Regions from separate parts of the Marinifilum fragile genome, predicted to be linked through region 2. Evidence: riboswitches for the same ligand, from Rfam matches in the RefSeq annotation. Region 2 holds a riboswitch; each other region holds the start of a gene.
The links. A riboswitch is a leader RNA that binds a small molecule or an ion and turns the genes downstream of it on or off. The one in region 2 is predicted to bind cobalamin.
Positions count from the first base shown of each region.

Region 1: another riboswitch for cobalamin. It lies ahead of ACKPCA_RS06050 (TonB-dependent receptor); the one in region 2 lies ahead of ACKPCA_RS08565 (ABC transporter substrate-binding protein).
Region 3: another riboswitch for cobalamin. It lies ahead of ACKPCA_RS13650 (TonB-dependent receptor); the one in region 2 lies ahead of ACKPCA_RS08565 (ABC transporter substrate-binding protein).

Region 1 is NZ_OY781962.1:1,546,919-1,554,144, forward strand. Features, by position in the region: gene ACKPCA_RS06045 (histidine kinase) at 1-1,534, opposite strand, end outside; cobalamin riboswitch at 1,883-2,097, shown strand; gene ACKPCA_RS06050 (TonB-dependent receptor) at 2,194-4,449, shown strand; gene ACKPCA_RS06055 (sirohydrochlorin cobaltochelatase) at 4,508-5,446, shown strand; gene ACKPCA_RS06060 (hypothetical protein) at 5,577-5,741, opposite strand; gene ACKPCA_RS06065 (flavodoxin) at 5,808-6,311, opposite strand; gene ACKPCA_RS06070 (class I SAM-dependent methyltransferase) at 6,415-7,226, opposite strand, start outside.
Region 2 is NZ_OY781962.1:2,159,112-2,166,337, forward strand. Features, by position in the region: gene ACKPCA_RS08555 (ABC transporter ATP-binding protein) at 4-1,050, opposite strand; gene ACKPCA_RS08560 (iron ABC transporter permease) at 1,043-2,095, opposite strand; gene ACKPCA_RS08565 (ABC transporter substrate-binding protein) at 2,103-3,287, opposite strand; cobalamin riboswitch at 3,376-3,510, opposite strand; gene ACKPCA_RS08570 (group I truncated hemoglobin) at 3,628-3,987, opposite strand; gene ACKPCA_RS08575 (hypothetical protein) at 4,127-4,651, shown strand; gene ACKPCA_RS08580 (apurinic/apyrimidinic endonuclease family protein) at 4,684-5,682, opposite strand; gene ACKPCA_RS08585 (hypothetical protein) at 6,162-6,761, shown strand; gene ACKPCA_RS08590 (DUF6660 family protein) at 7,076-7,226, shown strand, end outside.
Region 3 is NZ_OY781962.1:3,419,479-3,426,704, forward strand. Features, by position in the region: gene ACKPCA_RS13645 (PepSY domain-containing protein) at 1-1,390, opposite strand, end outside; gene ACKPCA_RS13650 (TonB-dependent receptor) at 1,393-3,576, opposite strand; cobalamin riboswitch at 3,692-3,909, opposite strand; gene ACKPCA_RS13655 (DUF4369 domain-containing protein) at 4,315-4,983, opposite strand; gene ACKPCA_RS13660 (M16 family metallopeptidase) at 5,216-7,226, opposite strand, start outside.

The DNA of each region.
Region 1 (7,226 bases), 610 kb from region 2:
TACTGTTATTACTGTCTAACAGATATCGGTATACCTTTGATAAACTCACAATAAATTTACGAGCCAACTTAGGCTCCCCATCCACCAAGGCATACAGTGAATTTAAGGAATTGAATAAGAAATGTGGGTTAATTTGATTTTTGATATTCTTTAACTGTGCTTTTACCTTCTCCTCTTCTTCCTCCTGTGCTTTTTTTCTCAATTGTAAAGTTTCACTGATATCCAGTTTAAAACTTGCTACACCGACAACCCTACCTTCTGAATCGGATATGGCATTGAATATCTGCTGGTAATCTATTCCATGACGTTGATATTCTACCAAGAAATGCTCTCCTCCCAATGCTCTATCCAGATACTTTTTCATTTTGATGCGAAAATCACCATAATAAGCATCCAAAATATTCTTCCCCTCTTTTATAAGTTCGTTTTCAAATTTAAGAACCTCCTCTTTATGCACCGAATTAAAACTAGTATACTGGTAATCTCTTCCCACCGAAAAAATCATAATTTGATCGGTACTCTCCATAATGGAAGATAATTTACTTACCTCGTTCATGTGTCTTCTTTCCGCTCTTCTCCTTTTAGTTGATTCATAAAGCCAACGACGCTGAGAAAAATAAAGAAAAACCATCAATAAAAGAGCCAGGACCAATCCAATTAATATGGTTGAATTTCGTGTGGCTTGCACCGTTTCTTTTACGTTGAAAAGTGGTACACTTACTGTAATTAGCCAATTGGTATTGGTTTCTCCAATAGTAACAGGTTGATATACCCTAATAACAGGTACTTGAAGAAATTGAGAATGAACTTCGCTGTGCATTTTTTTACCACTTGCCAACACCTCTCGTATCCCATCTGCATCATTCAAATGATCAATACTTTTACCAATAAAACTTTCCTCGGGATGTGATATACAGAATCCTTGTTCGGAAATAATACTTACATAGGCTCTTCCCAAATCTTCATTATCGTAAAAATGTTGCTGAAATCGATACAGATCCAGATCAGCACCCAACACCCCAATAATACGATTGCTACGTTCAACCGGAACCAGAATAGAACTTATTAAACGATCATCGGATCCCTGATAAGGGACAGATATGTTCTCATTTTTACTTTGCAGAAATTGAATCGCCAATTGATTGTGTATTAGATTCAAATCAGATTGGTAGAAAGAAGAATCTATCTGATCATTTCTTCTATTTAATGAATCAATAGGAATGTACCAAACTGCATTAATTTCGTTTCTCAACTTCAGTTTGGTGATCAGCGCATTATTAATTAGCGCGGATTCCTTCGTGTTCATATCGATAGTTTCTTCTATCGATTCGGCTAGCATTTTTGTACGCAAAATGCTTTCATCCAATTCTCTTTTTACAATCAAAAAACTATTTTGTGCTTTCGATAAAGCCAGATCCACGCTCATTTTACGGGCGGTAATGGTCATTTTATCCCCAATCAAATAAGCTACCGCACCAAATGCCAAAATGATAACCGCTCCTATAAAGATGATGGATTTGTTACGAAAATTCATTAATTCCAGATTTTTAAAAGCACAAAACTTATTAATAAGCAAATATTTACAAATATGAAATGATGTCATTTCAGAAATAGAGTACAAAAGTAATATATAGAATGAATTAGAAATGAATTTCGATAAATTTTACAAATAAGAAGCTTAAAAGGATTCAAAATTAGATAGATAACATATGATCATATAAGAATAAACAATTTACCCTCAATTAAACTGGCAATTAATACAATACCGAAAGACATTGATTAACAAAAACTTATTGCAGCAATATATATTTTCCAAATTCAAACCTGTTAATTAACATACAGCAAAAGCAATTCCCTTTATTTTATAATCAATAAAAAAGAATACATTTGCAAAGCTTTTGGTGCTCTGTTTGCATTCAGCGAATGGAGTTAAAAGGGAATCCGGTGTAAATCCGGAACAGTACCCGCTACTGTAAATCTCGTTAATATCCTATGATATTAATTCGTTCTCAACAGTCAAAATCCACTGTTCTATAGGGATGGGAAGGAGTTGAGAATCGGGAAAGTCAGGAAACCTGCCAGGAGATATTGTTTAATTATTGCTTCCGGGAAAAGAAGTTAATGATGATTTGAGTATATTTTCTGATTTCATTCATCTCACATATTCCAGGAATGCATTAGTATATTTTTACTATGCATAAGATTTTTTGCATGTTGTTAATGCAGGTAGTATGTTTCACTGCATTCTCACAAAAATTTAGCCTTAATGGCAAGGTGTACAACAAAAACACCAAAGAGGGAATCGATTTTGCTTTCGTTTACCTCGATAGTTTGAATACAACAACTACACAAAAAGATGGGCAGTATGAGTTAACCAATGTAGCAAAAGGCAAATATCATCTATGTGTTTCAGTTCTTGGATACGAAAAATTCTGTCAAGAAATTGAGTTAAGCGCTTCCCAAAGTTTCGATATTGGGCTTCAGCCAAAATCTTTTACCATCTCTCCAATAGTTGTAACTGGTACAGGAACACATTATAAAATTGATAATGTGCCTGTTCAAACCGAAATCATTACAAAAGAAGACATTGCTGATATCTCAGGGAGAAATGTAGAGGAAATCATTTCGGGTATCTCCTCCTCTATTGACTATACCACTAGTTCGATGGGTTCCAATATCAAAATTAATGGTTTGGGTAAAGATTACGTGTTGATCCTTTTGAATGGCAAACGACTAACAGGTGGGGTTGGCGGATATGCTGATTTAAATAGAATTAACTCAGCCGATATTGAGCAAATTGAGGTGGTAAAAGGTGCTTCCTCTACCCTATACGGATCCGATGCTATAGCTGGAGTGGTCAATATCATCACCAAAAAAGTAAAAGGTAAATTATCAGCAAGTAGTAGTTCTCGCCTGGGTGCTTATGGAGATTTCAAACAGCTAAATTCCTTCACATTTAGTAAAGGAAAACTATCTGGTAAAACTACTTTTAACCACAAACAAAAGGCTGGATACCAATTGAATTCTTTGAAATTTAATAACAAATGGGAATCCAATCACGATTTGCCATACCTGATTCATACCTACTACAAACCAGTAAACAAAAGTAAATCTTATACCATTAGCCAATTTTTAGAGTACGAAATGAACAAAAAGTTGAGTTTTAACATGGACTTGTCCTGGTATGAAAAGACTTTGTACTTCCCATTCAAAGCTCAAATGCACAATTACTATTACAACAACAGAGCTATTTCGCTAGGCGGAAAGTATAAATTGAAACACAAAAATTACCTGAGTTTCAATTTTGATGCAAACAACTACTTGTATTACACCGAATATCCATACAAATACAACGAAACCTATATTACCAGCACCGATGTAATCAAGAAGACCTATTATCCGGGCGATCGATTTAAAAATTCGGATGAGATAAATGTAATCTCACAAGTGAAAGGCATTTTTAATATCGACGACAAGAACAAACTAAGTTTTGGCACTGAAATTAAAGGCGAATACCTTGAAGCGGAATACAGGTTAACCACACCTAAAGTTGATGCCTATACTTACTCATTGTATGTTCAGGATGAAATAAAATTAAGTGGCAAATTAGATTTGGTTGCAGGTCTTAGAACACTATACCACGATAAAACCGGTTTCTCAGCAACCCCAAAGCTGACCATGATGTACAAAGAATCTAAATTCACTCATAGGTTCACCTACTCCAATGGCTTTAAAAGTCCTACCTTAAAAGAGTTATACTATTATTACGAAAGCAACCGTATGGGCATGTATCGCCTATACCTTGGTAATGAAAACTTGAAAGCTCAGAAATCACATTATCTTGCATTATCAACTGAATTCAAGGCTAATAAGTTTAAAACAGGATTAAACGTATATCTAAATAGAATCTACGACAAGATCGATTATAAAATTATTCCTACAACATACGATCATGCACGAAGAGGTATAGAGGAAACCAAAAAGCGTTACAATATAGATGATGCCAGAACTTTAGGAGCTGATTGGCATTTTAGTTTTCCTGTATTTTCTCGACTGTTATTCAACGGGAGTTATAGCTATGTAAGTGCAAAAAACCTAACTCAGGATATCAGATTAAATGGCATATCAGAACATAGTGCCACATGGAAGCTATCCTATAATCAAAGATGGACGAATAGCAAGCTAAACATCAACTTGTCTGGCGTTTACAAATCGGATCGTTTCTATTTGGAAGAAGATTTGGAGAGAAGCTATGCAGATGCTTACCAAGTTTGGAAACTCTCTTCGAACCTAAGCATTAACAAATGGGAGAACTATAAAATTCGAATCACTGCAGGAATCGACAATCTGTTTGATTATGTAGATGACAGACCCTACGGATCACATTATGGAACCTTAAATCCGGGAAGAACACTCTTTGTTGGATTGAATGTAAACTTTAGCAAATAACCTAATATTCCTTTAGGGATATATCAATAAGATCAAATTAACAAAAACAAAAGACAAAATGAATCTAATCAAAAGATCAGCTATCGCTTTATGCGCATTAGCAATGGTATTCACTGCATGTAGTGATGACAACAATGACGACAAGAACACTTTAGGTGACAAAGAAGGTATTCTATTGGTAACTTTTGGATCTTCATTCCCAGATCCACAAGAGACATTCAAGAACATCGACAATGCTGCTAAAAAACGATTTGCCGGTGAAACCATTAAATGGGGTTACACCTCCGATATCATTATCAACAAATTGCGTCAGGGAAATGGAGAAGGTTCTTTAAAAGGACAAATTATCGACAATGACACGCCTCAGGAGGCTTTGGAAATCATGGTAAAGGATGGCTTTTCTAAATTCAAAGTACAATCTTTACATGTTATTCCTGGTGAAGAATTTGATGAATTAAAAGAAGCAATTCATGCATTCAAAGAAAAATACGAAGGGGTAAGCGTGAAAATTGGTCGTCCTTTATTGGATAGCGATGCTGATATTAAAGCTGTTGCTGATATTCTAGCTGCAAAATTCTCTGAGGAATTAAAAGATGGTCCTGTATTGTTAATGGGACACGGTACTCCACATGCTGCAGATGCTCAATACTTAAAACTTCAGAGCGAGCTACAAAAACTAAATCCTAACTTTTTTGTAGGTACGGTAGAAGGGATTGGTTTCGATGCAGGAACAACTTCAATAGGCGGTATTCTTGCCGAATTGGATAAACTTTCTCCAAAAGCTACCAAAGTTACCATTACTCCATTAATGTCTATTGCTGGTGATCATGCAAACAACGACATGAACGGAAATACAGGCGAATCAGAAATTTCAGAGCAATCCTGGAAAGAAAGATTGGAAGGTAAAGGTTACATGGTTAATACTGTAATGAAAGGCTTGGGCGATTACAACGAGATCAATAAAATCTGGATGGATCACCTGGAAGATGCTGAATAAGACAAACAAACAACATAACTTGTTTAAAAATGAAAGAGGCAGTCCAAAAAGTAAATTGGACTGCCTCTAGCTGCTATTTTGATTTAGTCAACTATGATTACTCACTAAACCGATTTTGATTTATAAACATCTATAATAATTCGTAGTGTTTTGCGCTAAAGTTCAATTGTACCCATTTACTTAGTTCCTTTTGCTCTTTAATGCTCAACCATTGCGCTGACTTTTCGAACTCTTTTTTAAATAAAAGAGGGTCTTCGGCAACAGCATTCAATACCATTTTTTGGTGTTCCAACATTGTTTATAATATTTATAATCGATCTTGCAGAAAGCAAATCGGTCAAATATTCCAATGAATTGGCAATTATTTTAACTCTTTACTGATCTGCTCCACCCATTTGTTAATTCTTTCTTCCGACAAATCGCCTTGACTTTCTTCATCCAGAGCCAATCCTATGAATTTACCATCTACTACAGCATCCGATTCTTCGAATTCATAACTTTCAATGTCTACACTTCCTACAATTTTACAATTAAGATCCTTCACTGTACTGTAAAGTTGTGCCATTCCGCCCACAAAAGTATCTCCATTGCTGCAAGCATCTCCTAAACCGAAAAGAGCTACTGTTTTACCTTTCAGATTGGTATTCTTAAGTTCCTCAATAAAATCTTCCCAGTTATCCTGTAAATCGCCAGCACCCCAAGTAGAGGTTCCTAAAATAAGATTATCGTATTTGTTTATTGCCTCAGTAGGTTTTGTAGATGCATCAAATACATCTGCATTTAATAATTCTGCTAATTGATTAGCAACATTTTCTGTATTTCCAGTAGTAGAACCGTAAATATAGCTGTCTTGCTCACTGTTAATTTATTTTTTCGTTAAACTTGAAATTAATTCACTCATACCTTGTTTAGAACAATTCAAAATTAATTAACAAGTCATGAGTAATCAATCCTAAGAAATGATGATTTTAATTCAATACGTAATGAAGTAATCTTCCTCCATATTTATATCTTGGAATTACTGACATTATAAAACGTTGAATAAAGCCAACTTTCTTCCATCCAGGAAAATCAGAGTATAAGTATGTCTTCCGATGAGATAGGTTCTGTCCCCAATTTTCAATTAAACCATCATCATCTAAACCAAACTCAAAACTAGCTTCTGAATTTTTAATGGTATCGTGCTTGTGTGAATTATTGGCCAACCATTTATTAATGACATCAAAATGGATTTCTGCTTTAGAAAACCGATTGGAAAGATCTGAAAATAACTTTTTAACAGCCTCTTCTTCGAAATACATTAAAACACCTTCAATTACAAACATGATTGGTTGATTGGGATGTTTTTCGTGTATCATATCCATCCAATCTGTTTCGAACATCGACGCTGAAATATAGGTATCATTTGAAGATTCGGACATGAACTTTCTACGCAAAGCAATTACTTCAGGTATATCTAATTCATAAAAATCAGCATCATTTCTACAATCTTTCAATCGATGATAACGGGTATCCAATCCGCAACCAAGTATTACAACAACCGGATTTACATTTCTGCTTATAAAGTCACGCACTTGGTCATCGAAATGTTTTGAACGCACCACAACACCAATTGCTGATCGAATGGCCTTATCGTATTTTGAAAAATCGTAATCGATGGTCTTTAACATTTCACATGCCATCGGATCCGATAATATTGGATCCGATTTTTGACTCTCCAAAGCCTTCATGTAAAGTGTAATGTATAAGGTTTCTGCGATATTATTTTCTAATGTATTTT
Region 2 (7,226 bases):
GAATTAACTCGTGTGTAAAGTTTTTTTTAGGTAGGCAATTAACTCTTGAATACTGTTACAACAAGTAACACTTTCATTCTGATGGATCTCCCATTTCATAGTATCTTCCAGTAATTTCACACAACAGTCTCCTACTTGCTCACAGGTAACCTGATATCCTTCTCGAGACAAGGCTCGCTGCGTCCAAAATCCCATCACATCATTACCCAAAAGTTGTATGGTTTGTTTTTTCTGGTAATTCATAATAAAATTACCTGTCTTTCTATCGAAATTGAAAGATTTATTCTGAAAGGTATCTTCAATGCTTCTATTCAATACCAAATCTTCAGGAGCGCCCACTTTTATTGGTTGATTTCTTGCCATTAACCAAATTAAATCGGCTGCTTGTAAAGCCAAATCCAATTCATGAGTAGACATCAAAATGGCTTTATTGGTTTCTCTTGCCAAACGATGCAGCAAACGCATAATTTCAACACGGTTCGGTAGATCGAGATGCGCTGTAGGTTCATCCAACATGATTAATGGAGTATCTTGTGCCAAAGCTTTTGCAATCATTACCCTCTGACGCTCACCATCACTCAATTGATTGATATAGTGATTCGCGTAATGCAGTAATCCAACCTGTTCGAGAGCCCATTTTATTTTATCATTATCAGCATCAGATAATTTTCCCATCCAGGAAGTATACGGATGACGCCCCAAAGAAACGATATGATATACCGTAAGATTGCCAACATTAATCCTTTCTGTAAGAACAATACTAAGAAGTTGTGCAATTTCTTTAAAGTTTCTATCTCGAATGGGAATACCTTCAACCAAAGTGCGACCATCCAGTGGGGCTTGTATTCCGGCAATGGTTCTCATTAAAGTAGATTTACCTGCTCCATTGGGGCCAAGCAAACAAACCATTTCTCCCTTCCGAATCGTTAGGTTAATATCAGATAGCAAACACAAAGTATCTTTCTTCGATTGCTTGTAACCTATTGCAAGATCTTTGGTAACTAATATATTTTGATGCTCTCTCTCCTCTTTCATAGTTCCATTATCCACCAAAGGATGCTTTTACATTTCTACTCCTCATAATTACCCAAATCACTACTGGCCCACCAAATAAAGCTGTCACGGAATTAATAGGCAATGTATTTTGATTGCCTGGCAATTGAGAAAAAATATCACAAATTAGCATTATTGCAGCTCCAATTAGCACTACTGCTGGCATTAACACTTTATGACTTGCTGTTCTAAAAATGGAACGAGCAATATGTGGAACCGCAACCCCCACAAAAGCAATCGGTCCAGTAAATGCAGTTAATGTTCCTGCGATTAAAGCCGTGCTAATGATTACCGCAATTCTGGTTTTATTTACCGATATTCCTACTCCTCTAGCATAATTCTCTCCTAACAGCAATGCATCCATAGGCTTTATCAGGAAAAATGCCAAAATTAAACCTGCAAATACAATTGGTCCCATTACCTGCATCTCAACCCATGTCACACCCGCCAAGGAACCAAATGTCCAAACAATAAAACTCTGTATCTGTTCAGGTTCACTAAAGTATTGCAATATATTTACGATTGCCCCGGTAATACTTCCGAACATGATTCCTATAATCAATAATGAGACACTATCGGAAATTCGAATTGAGGCTAACGCTACCAGCAAAAACACAAGTGAAGCACCTGCAACAGCAGCAACCACCAAAGCCCAGTTTCCCAAAAAAGCGGAAACAACTCCAAAAAAGGCTGGAACAATTGCCGAGGCCATTACCATTAAAGCAACACCTAGGCTAGCACCGGAACTAATTCCCAGAACAAAAGGGCCTGCTAATGGATTTCTAAACAATGTTTGCATCATTAATCCTGTTACCGATAATCCTGCACCTACAAAAATGGCTGTTAATGCTTTGGGTAACCTAAAATTAAGAACAATATAATTCCACGAAGTTTTCACCTCATTTCCTGCCAATATCGCAAACACCTTTTCAAAAGGAATATTTACCGATCCAAAAATTAGATCTAGCAACAATAAAGTGATGATGATAAGGCTTAAACCGCCAAATAAAATAGATACAATTTTACCTTTCTGAGAAACCATAGTTCTGTTAATTCAATTTCTGATAAAAATGCAATTCATAATCCGGCAACAAGTCTGGATGTAAAATTTTAATAATGTCCTTAAATACCACATCAGGCTGAATGACTCCAGATTCAAACCAGTCATTAGCACCACTCTCCTTCATTCTTTTGGTATAACAGTATACTTGCTTTGTTTTGTAAGACTCAAACAAAGTATACCTATCATCCAGATTCTCCAGATCTTTTATTGTTTTGCATTGTCCAGGACCAAACCAAATATCGGCATCATGTTGTTTATCAAACACAGTTTCAAAACTTAAAGGCATACTCCCGCTCGTACTATCCGAAAACCAGCAATAATCTGCCTTCCCATCTCTAAGGAATTGAGCCAAATAAGATTGCCCTCCCGGCATATACCATGTGCCTTTAAAATTATATCCTGAAAGAATTGTAGGCTTATTTTTAACGGTAGTTACAATTGATTTTAAATCAATGTATCTTTTTTCAACCTCATCGAAATGTTTCTCTGCCTCAGCTTCTTTATTAAAAAAGGCAGCGATAAACTTGGCCCATTCGGCACGAGCCAAAGGCGAAGATTCCATCCATTCGATATTATACGCAACAGGCAATCCAGCTTGCATTAATTTAGTTTCTCTATCGGTAATCTTCATAAACCCAGCCACCATTACCAAATCTGGATCAATTTCAACAATCTTTTCGAAATTTAAGCTTTCAGAATGACCTACTGCCTGAATTTTACCAGCCTTAGCTCTCTTGTCTATTTCCTCATCGTAGATTCTATCACGTAAAGAAACGGCTACAATTTTATCCTCTACGCCCAAGAATTTCAAAATTCCGATTTGTGTGCTGGAAAGTGCCGCAATACTTTTAACAGGAACCTCTACCATCAAACCATCATCAGGAAGTTTTCCTTCAAATTGATCTCCTCTATTTTTAAGGTAATACTTCTGAAAAACCTTGCCTTCGTTCCAAGGATCCCAAACAATCAATTCCTTCAAATTATTATCAAGAATATTGATTTCGAATCCCTTTGCATACTTCAGTTTTGTTTGATGATAAAAAGCCTTATCAGCAATATCTGATTCTGAATTCTGTGAAGTCTTCTTTTTTTGCTCTCCTGATTGACATGCAACAAAACCTAAAACAGTCAGAAGTAACAAGTTTAGGCCGATCGTTTTTAATAAGTTCATTTCTTCCACAAATTATTGTGGGGAAGGATGATAAGAAAATACAATTCTTAAAATTATACTCCCGTTACTCAGTTCCCCGAAGTCACGAAATAGTTTCATTAATTAGGCAGGTATTCCGACTTAACTATCTTAGGAAAGTATTACGGCTGCGGGGACAGCTTTGGATTTTCACCAAATTCCCTTTTCATTCTTGAAACAAGAAACCCAATTGCTGCAAAGCTATGCAATATTTTGGAAATAAAAATAAGTTTTAGAACAATTGGAATTACTTGAATTCATAAAAAAAGAGATCAAACCAAGGCGGATCTAATCTCTTTATAAAAACACATTCAATATGGTATTACATTGCCACAATATCTTTCTTCATACCATACAAAACAAAAAGAACTTCTTCTTTTTCCTTTTGCCCAACATCATTCATTTCAAGTGCCTGCAATATATCATCAAGAACTGCATTAAACTCAACATCACTAATATTCATTCCCTTGTGAGTTGATAACATATCTTTTCCTTCATATACACTTGGGCCACCTGTTCCCATGATGAAAAAGTTAGCCGCACCTTTTTTTAAACTTGGAATGTCGCTCTTGGAAAAGCGTGGTGCAATTGCGGCATTTTTAAGATGTAGGTCAACAGTATCACTAGCAATTTTTGTAATCCCATCGCTTCCGCCTAATCTTTCGTAAAGTGATAACTCCATTATTAAATCCTCCTTATTTTAAAATAAACAAGAATTTACGGAGAATTACCAGCAATGTCAATTAATTAAACAAACTATAGCTCAACGAAATTAAATAAAATGGTATCTTTCTCATTCTAAATTATACAAATCAACAAGTATGAAAAAACTACTATTCGCATTGCTTTTCATCCCACTTATTGGGATGGCACAAGATCAAAAACTACCAGAACATTTCTCTTGCCTGGAGTATTTTATGGGTAATTGGAAAAGTGAGACAACCGGCAAAGCAGGAAAAGGAATTGGAAAGCAATCTTTTACTACAGAAATGAATGGTCGATATATTACATTAAATGTAGAAACCAAGTTTGACCCTAGCGAAAAATATCCTGAAGGTGAGTTACATATCGATAAAGGATACATCAGCTTCGATGGATTTCGTAAGAAAATCATCTATCGACAATTTAATATCGAAGGCTATGTAAATCAATTTGTGTTAGATAATTCGAAAGAAGGTGTATTTGTTTTTGAAACAGAAGCCATAGAAAATGTTCCAAAGGGATTTAGGGCAAGAATCACTTTTGAGATCGTGGACGAAAACACATTTAAAGAAGGATTCGAATTGGCTGCTCCAGGAAAAGATTATTCGGGATGCATATATAATACATGGAAACGTATAAAATAGATGATATAAAAAAGGACACGCAATGCGTGTCCCTACATTAAATTATTTCGCTGCACTTCTAGTTTCTCTGTAAATTCATCCATATCTTTTGTAATGAATTCATGAACTACAATCTCCGGTTGCACTTCCGCAATGATTTCCTTTACTCGTTCTGATTGAAAAGGCAAATGCTGATCGATTTGCAAAACATGCTTACGAGCTGCCGAATATTTTTCGCGATGAGTAAGTTTTTCCCAATCCTGAGGAAAACCATTTTGTATCTGTTTCAACTGATACTCTCCCGACAAACTGCAATTCAGGTGCAAACTTTTAATTTTGGCTTGTACATCTTTTGACAATCTTGATATTCTATCCAAAACAAAATCGATGGCCTCATCCTCACAACGCAGAGCGGGATTGGTATTCATTAAATGCCCTGTATCCAACAAAACATTCCAATTGCTGAACTCTAACCTTCCTGCAAAATCATCAACCTCTGCTGGAAATAGCAGATCCAAACCTGGCCACCACAAATTTTCTATAGCCAAAGTAACCGGAGGTTCTCCATCGGTGAATTCCTGTGCCGTACGGTTTAGCATCTCTGCCAAGTTGGAACTCACTTCGGTATTCTTATAAGTAAAATCACGTGAAAAGGCATGATCCAACTCAACATGGGCAGCATGAATAACTGCATGGGCCGGATTAAACAGGCTAGCATTCTCCCACAACTTCTTTTGCGTTTGCACCATTTCGGAAGCATTTCTTCCTCCACAACAAAATTGCAAGTAATCATTATTTACATCCGGGAAATAATATTTTGCAGCTTCCTCTCCTTTTCGCCAAACATCCAACCAGGTTACCCAAAACGGCAAATGAATTGATTTTACTACTTCCTTTGGGATTTCATCAGATGGATGATCGTACCCTATTAGTAACTCCACACCATCTAATTCTTTTGTATTGATATATTCTTTTAATCCCTCCCATTTGTTATCGAATCGATCCACATCAGAAGGATGAACTGAAAAGTCAATTAAGTTTTGGTAGCTCATTGTCTAAAAATTTTGCACCAAAAATAGTTCAATACCAATAAGCAATCAAAACGATTGGTAAAATATATTAATCTGTGAGTGCATATTAGCACAGAATAAAATTTTTCAAAAAGAATCGAGATTGCAATTTTAATGATTCAAATGAGCATTTTCGAAGCAGGTTTTTCTATCACTTTTTTATGAGCTCAAGCTAAAAAATGACGTTTTGCCTCTTTTTCGAAAATTCCGTAAACGTTATCATAAACATGCAAAATGGTCAAATCATGTTAATAATGACAAAATTCTTTATTAAATCTGTGTAACGCAAACAATTTCGGGAGTTTCCGCAACCGTTATAAGTTCATTTTTTTGTTATTTCTCCACTTTTCGAGGATTTTATTTAGATCATTTCTACGAATAATACATAGATTTACAATGTCAGCATAAGAGAAATATCAAGAGCTGATTTTATTAACATTTAATTATTAAATTTTATTTGTATGAAAACAAAAAATGTAAATCTTAAAGGAATTGTTTTGGGAGCATTACTATTCTTAGGCGCAAGTTCAGCTTTTGCCACCGGTAACATCAAAATCAATCAGTATTTGGACACAGATTTGTCTATCGTTTCTATCATCAACCCTACTGAATCGGTTTTAAAAATGAAGATCTACGATAGAGAAGGAAACCTATACTACTCTAAAAAAGTAAATAGCGCTACTACAGATCAGAAACTATTTGACTTTTCTTATTTGGAAGATGGTATTTATAAAATTGTACTAAGTGGTGCAGATGAAAATGTTGAAAAAGAGTTCGTTATTGAAGGAAAAAAACTTAAAGTTACAGACGCTAAAGAACTTGCTGAAAAAACTTTATTCAGATCTAAAGACAACGACTTGTTCGTGAGCTACCTTTCTTTTGAAAATACGACTTTCAACCTTTCAATTACTGATGAATTAGGAAATGAAGTATTCGAAGAATCATATACATCAGCTCCAACTTTTTCAAAGAAGTTTAATGTTACTGCATTACCTGAAGGAGAGTACAAAGTACGTTTAGTTTCAAACAACAAAGAATACAATTATGCCTTCAGAAAATAATGACCAATGTGGGTTGTGTGACCAGATGATTCCAATGAATCACAAATTTTTAATAAGTGTATCCCATTCATGTTAGAGATACACTTATTTTTTGTCCAATATTTTAGGATGTTTACACTTCCGGAAAAACCAACTATCCCATTACATAACTGATCAACGGATAAGCAAGCTACTCCCAAAAAAACATCATTCCTTCTTACCCATCATTTCACTTTCTTCTTAAGACACAGAAAACTGTTAAGGTTTCTTAAAAAACTGTTAAAAAAAATTCAAGGACATAAAACTTTACAATTTTCTTCTACTTTTGTTAGCTCATGAAATGGTTTACCTTCATATTATCACTTTATGCACTGCTTCTAACAGTAGTTCCTTGTAACGATGCCCATGCATTCACTCAAGACAAATCAAACTATGAGTTGGTTGATGGAAGTGATCACATGAATGAAAATCATATTGATACCTGTT
Region 3 (7,226 bases), 1.3 Mb from region 2:
CAACAAGAGACAAAAGAATTAAAATAGTTTTTCTGAGCGTGTCATATTGCTTTAGTATGGCTAAATCCAATGTGTGGAAGAAGCGATACAACCAGCGACGCAATCTAGAATTTTTATTTAATTTTTTTACACGTTCTCCACTCGCAGGATCAATGTATAACCAAGTTTTCGCAACATCATCAATTTCAATTTTATATGCCATTTGTGGCAAATAATACATGGCTGATCCAGAGTAATAATTGTCGTAATTTTGCTGCTCAACCACAGAAAATAAAGTATTCTTGAATTTCTTTTCAGACTGTTGTTTGATATCCGCTAAACTAAATTTCTTTTGCGGAATCACTTTATCATCATCTAAAGTGTAAATCTCAGATTTTTGATAATCGTCATAATAAACTCTGAATTGAGGAGTGTTTAAAACGGTTTTCCACTCAATTTTGCGAACACCTTCCTTATTTTTAAGAGCTGTGAAAATTTCGCTTGGCAATGTGTTTTTATGTCCCGATAACTCTAACTTTTGATTCCATTCAATGTCAACCTTCTCTTTAGAATTTACCCCAACCATCCAGTCGGGGATTGAAGTAACAGAGACCAATCCACTCAAAATAAAAGTAAACACAAAGAGTCCAAAAAAGAATCCCGCTAGGTGATGCCACTTGTACCAAAACTTCTTGTATGGACTAATTCCCTTTTCTTTTCTCTTTCGAAGTCGAACAAAACCAGCATAAATGCCTGTAATTGACATTAAAATCCCGAAAGATGAAAGAATGATAATTACCAATCGCCAGGAATCTTTTGCCAAGCGAAGTTTTTTAAAGTAAATCCAATGCGGAATTGCTCCAAATCGCGCACTCCACCTGGATCTTCTATTGGTTTCCTGTACAATCTCACCCGTTTTTTCTGAAACATAGAGAACGGTATGAGCTGGATCACTCATTCTACACTTGTAAAATGGGAGCAAAGGTTTATAGTAAGACCATGGCATCCAATCATCCAATTCACCAATTTTTTCCAAATCTTTTACAGGATATCCATTAAATGATGCAGATATTGTTTTGGCATGTTCTTCATCAAAGGAATTAATTGGCTCTAAACTTTTTGCATCATAAGTTTTCTGAGCTTTTTTTCCTGATTTCACACGATAAACGGCTTTGCCATCGCACAATTCCAGTGATACTTTTCCCTTAAAGGATGTTGGAGGAGCTTGCAATTCTTCAAAATCCTGCTTTTTAAACTCGGCAAGGTGCAAAAATCGATCTTTGCGAGAAGCATGAGGAAAACCATCGAAAATCAGAACGATTCCAGAAATGAACCAAACCACAAACATCAGGCTCAGTAATGAACCTGATATGTTATGGATTTGAATGAGATATTTATTGAATCCTTTCAAAACTATTTAGCAAAATTGATTGTAATACCAGCGAAAAATGTGCGCCCAGGATTAATGGTTCCGTAATGAGAGCCATAAGGACTATCATCTACATGGTCGAAAATGTTATCAACTCCAAGTTGAGCTTCTAAAATGAATGAGCCTAGATTTAAAAATTTGTGATTAGTAGTTAGCTTCCAGATATCGTATCCTTTGGCATTATCTTCTCCATTATCATATGACTTTTCATCCTGAATACGTCCCAGAATCGTTGCGCTAAACGAATAATTCTTCCATGAACGATCGTAAGTCAAACGAACATTTCCATAATTTTCTGCAACTCCATCCAATTTTTCACCTGTGGTTTCATCATTGGCATCAACATAGCTGTATCCACCTCCGAGCGTAAAACCCGCTCCTAATTTTGCGTTCAGCAAGAAATCAATCCCTTGAGATTTCGACTCCTCAACATTGTAATGTTTGAGTCTTCTTGTGATTTCATTTTCTGCATCACCAGGTTCAATATCAATAGTCTCATATGCGATCAAATCATCTACATTATTGATGTATCCTGTAATGCTTGCCGAAAGGAAATCATTATGAAACTCTACACCTAATGAAGAATATTGCGATTTCTGAGGATCCAAATCTTCATTACCTAAATAAAGAGTTCCTCCTTTTTCGTAGGCGTAATACAATTCTTTTACAGTAGGAGCTTTAAATCCATATCCATAAGTCCCACGGAAATTAAAATGATCTAGCTTGTAAAGTAAAGATACTTTTGGAGTAAAAGCACTACCAAATTCATTGTGCTTTACGTAACGGGTTCCTGCTACCAACTGAAGTTTTTCAAGCAACTTGATTTCTTCTTGAGCATATAAAGCTATTGTTTTGGCCTCAGCCTTTCCGTTTACCAAACGATCTTCAGATACCATTTTCTCTCTCAGATAATCTGCACCTAAAGTAAGAGTGTTATTTTTAGAAATGACATTTACATATTTCATTCTAAAATTGCTCATTCTTTGATCATTCTGAATGTCTTTATCACTTTTCTTATAACTCTTGTAATCTTGATTGTATCGATAATAATATCTGTACTGATCAAAGTTATAGTCAACGGATACGTAATCTTTTTTATTTAATAAATACTTGGCTCCTGCTTCAAAAGACTTATCGGTATAGAAATAACCATATTTATAAATAGAAGTAGGTCTTATAACATGCTTTTTGAAAAATGAATTTCCGGCATAAACCTCCAATTTCCTAGTGGCACGAAATTTTAAAGTTTGAGCGAAAGTAAAATCGTTGTACTCATATTGTGCTCTTTTATCCGTTTCAATCAGTTGTCCTTTTTTGATTTCAAAAGGACTTAATTTCCATCCATCGCTTCTTTTGTGGTTAAAATTTCCATTCCATGAGAACTTACCCAGGTTAAGATCAACCGTATTGCTTTGTTGATAAGTCCGATATTCGCGAATACGACTCGTATTGGAAACATTTACCTTTTGTTTTGATTTTTTTGTAATGATATTTACAACACCAGCAATAGCATCCGATCCATATAGTAAAGAAGATGCACCTTTTAATACTTCAATACGCTCAACATCATCAGGATTAATTCTATTTAGATCGGTATTTCCACCAACATCTCCATACATACGTTTGCCATCAACAAGCACAAGAATAAAGTCATTTCCCAAACCATTAATGGTCATCATGGCTCCCATTGTTCCTGGATTAAAATCAAATGATGGACTTACATTCATCATCAACTCGTTAAAATCTGAAGCTCCTGCACTTGCAATGGCTTTTTTATTAATCAATTCAGTTTGAACCGGAGCTGTTTTTAAATGATGCGCGGTACCAGTTCCAGTTACAACAATTTCTCCCAACTGACTTTTGGATTCTATCATTGTAAAATTTAGAACATTGACACCTTCCTTAATGGTGATTTTCTGCTTTTGACGACTATATCCCGAAAAGGATACAACCAAATCGTAATCCCCTGGTGCTAAATTCTTAATCTGGTATTCGCCTTTGTTATTTGTCGCTGTACCTGTAGTAGTGCCTGAGAAATATACACTAGCACCAGGCATTGCTTGTTGGTTACTTTTTTGGGTTACCACCCCTTTTAGCACAGCATTCTGTGCATTAACGAAAGTCACTGAAATCAGTAGCATAATAGCTACAACATAAATCTTTTGCATAGCAAGATATTAAAACATTAATAACTTCACTTTGCAATCCTTATGAACGACGAGAATAATTCAGAACATTAAAACCAATAAGTCCCAAACATAAACTTCTGTCCCGGAAGCAAAATGTTTAATCGTTGTGATGGCAGGTCTTCTGACTTATCCTGATTTTTATGCCTTCCCATTCAATCTAAAATCGAACAGTGGCTGTAGTATAAAAACCGCGATCCCAAAACTCTGGAACCAGACTTACAGCAGCGGGAACTGTTGCAGATTTTCACTGCATTCCCTTTTAATCCTATTGCACATGAAGATGCAACTAGAACCATTACTGTCGCAAAAGTATATATTATTTTCTTACTGGCAAGTGTGCTTTTCAGCAGGAAAGTTTATTGCATAAAAAAGCCGTTTCATTTCTGAAACGGCTTTTATCCTTTCTCTTCGGGAAGGACTTAAACCCAACCCATATATCTCTTAATTTCAACAATTTTATTAGAGTTTGAGAGCAGAGAACGAATTGATAAATGTGCATGGGAAATTATTCGTTTTACCTCTGCTCTCATTCATGGCTATTCAAACATAACCAGTTAACTTAGTTAGAATATCATTTTCTAATAAATATTTCAATACATTACAGACTTTATGAAGAGGCTGCCTAATAAAGATTTTATATTTGGAGAGATATCTATAAGATTTTTCAAATCCCCAACGCTCCACTACTTTTGAGACCAGCTCTTTTTTCTAATCTGTTTAATTTTTCAATTGCCAATTGACTGCACAATCAGAAAAATACTTACTTGCATTTTTCAAACACTCTTCCTTCTGCCATGATGTTAAGTTTTCAAATTCATCAAATATCAAAGCCATAGCAATCGGATTTTGAGGTTCTTTTCTGTAAGTACTTAGAATTGATTTTTTACGAAGAGTAACAGCCTTCTTTATTTCTTTACGATATTTAAACAGTTTACCTTCATCCTCTTCACATAAATTCTCTTCGGATTTGTGAGTTTGCACCCAACTAATTTTTTCTGCTAAACTGTCCATGTAAGCTTTTTGATATTTTCTTAAAATCCGATCGTATTCTGTATTCTCAAAAGAATTATTAACAATAACCAATTCTTTTTTATCTATCTCAAAATTAAACTTCCCATAACGAAATATCCAGATATCATATTCTTTCTCTGCATCAACTACCAATGTCATCTTAAAAGGTGGTTTTACATTTTCAATAAATGCATCAAACGCCCCGTCTTTAAGTTGAACATCCGATAAGATTGTTTTTGATTTCTCGCTTTTGGTATTCAGCTTTAATTCTATTTTAGAATCACCTACACCCTCAATTTTACCTGAAATTCTAATTGATTCTTTGTTGCATGAAAAAAAACAACAAACAACTACTAATAATAATAAATTTCTCATTCTTAATATTTAATACTACACCAAAATAAATAGAGCTAGTTTAACTTTTAGCCGAACTACGATTACCATCATTTAAATGACATTGCATAGCCTCATAAATCAACTCCTCTTTACTGATGTTTAATTAATTCTCTGATAATAACCATTCCCTACTTTGCCTCTTTATTAAAAAAGTAAGCTTGTTCAGTTCTTTGTTTTTTCACTACAACTATATTTAAAGCAAGCTTTTCATTTATTTAGTCTCCGGCAAAAACATTATATCCAATATATCAGCCTTTTTTAGGAATTTCTTAGCTGCTTTAGCAATTTCTTTTGTGGTCACATTATTAATCACATTGTCGAAATATTCGGGCGACATTCTGTTTTCTCCCGTTTCGTAAAACTTAGTCAATACAGATAACCAATAATTGTTATTCATCAGAGCTTTGCGGTTATTCTTTTTCATATTCAAAACCACCTTATCCAAATCGGACTGAAGCACTGATTTCTGAACCTGTTTTAGCTCTTTATATACCAACTCTTTTAAATGATCTGCCTTTGCAGGATCACAATCAAAGCGTATCTCTAATCCCAGGTTCATTTCAGGAATACGAGAGCCTGTAGGACGTACATTGACACCATAGGTTCCTCCTTCCTTCTCACGAATATTTTCGGTAAAGCGAAGGTTAAGTACAGAACCCAATATGTTGTGGTAAATGATTGTTTCTCTTGAATAATCAGCATCAGCTCTCATCTTCAAATCAACAGTAGCTTTTGGCTCTGTCATTGGCAGATAAATGCGGTGCTCATGTTTCCCTTTCGGAAAATAGTCTCCATTATCCACCCACTCTTCAACTTCACCAGTTGAATTAATGGCTCCAATATACTCCTCCACCAGTGGTTTAAGTGTTTCGGCATCTACATCACCGATAATGAAGAATGTGAAATCTGCCGCATTAGATAGACGCTCGAAATAGATCTCCTTCATACGTTCGAAATCCATCTGTTCTAAGTAGTATTTGTCAAATGCTAACAAGCGTGGATCACCATTATTGCTAAGGATGGTCAAGGTATCCCTCATGAGATCTTTAGCCGTTTCCACCTTATTATTAATGTTGTAATAATTGCGTTCCATGAGTTGATCATAAGCATTACGGTCAAAGCGTGGCTCTTCAAAACGCATATAGACTAACTGTAACATAGTTTCCAAATCCTTAACCATCGTACTGGCTGAAACAGATTCCTCATATTCTCCGAACTTAAAGCCACACGAGGGTGTTTTACCAGCAGTAATCTTCTTAAACTGGATAGGATCGTGAGCACCAATACCAAAACCAGATACAAATGCTGAAGCAGCTCTGAATGATGGTATATCTTTCACATCATATAACGACTTTCCTCCCTTGCTGACCGCCTTGAGGATAACCTTATTGGTCTTATTGTTAACTTGCTTAAAGACCACCTTAGCGCCATTTGAAAGGGTCCATTCCTGGGCTTTAAACGCGTCAATAGTCTTCTCACTAACAACTTTACCCGGTATTGGAGTGGTGCTCATTAATGGAGCATCCACAGGCGTGTTATCCACATAAGGCTCAATAGTGCTTTGTTCCACTTTTGCTATTATGGCTTCAATCTCCTCTTGTGTAGGTAAAGAATCCGCCCCTTTATCGGGACCGGTCACCACATAAGCCCGGTTGATGTCACTCAAATATTTTGAGGCCACAGCAGATACTTCCTCCACCGTAATACCAGGAATAATCTCTTTGGCAAAAAGGTATTTGAACTTTGCATCAGAAACAGCCTGACCTTCCAAATACGCTCTTTTAATGGCTTTACAGTAGCCATCAGAGCTAATTCCGTTTCGTTTTTTATAATTGTTTTCGACAGCAACCAGAGTATTGACTTTCAAACGTTCCAACTCTTCGTTGGTAAAGCCATGCTGAATAACCCGCTGCAACTCTGTGTAAGCTGCTTCAAACGCCTCCGACTCTTTCCCTATATTAGCAACTGCGTACACATCAAAAGTACTATAGTCTCTTTCAAGAGGACCATAGCCTGCACTTGCCGATAAGAAAGGTACTTTTCCTCTTAATACCAATTCTTTGTAACGCCCTTTCATTAAAGCATTAAAAAAGCTATTTACATATGAGTCCCGAAGACTCTGCATGGTGTTATCCTTGCTTTTTTTATGCCTTATTTTCAGATTGATATTAACGTTTTTATACTCTTTATCTGTTACCTGAACATACATTGGTTCCTGGTTA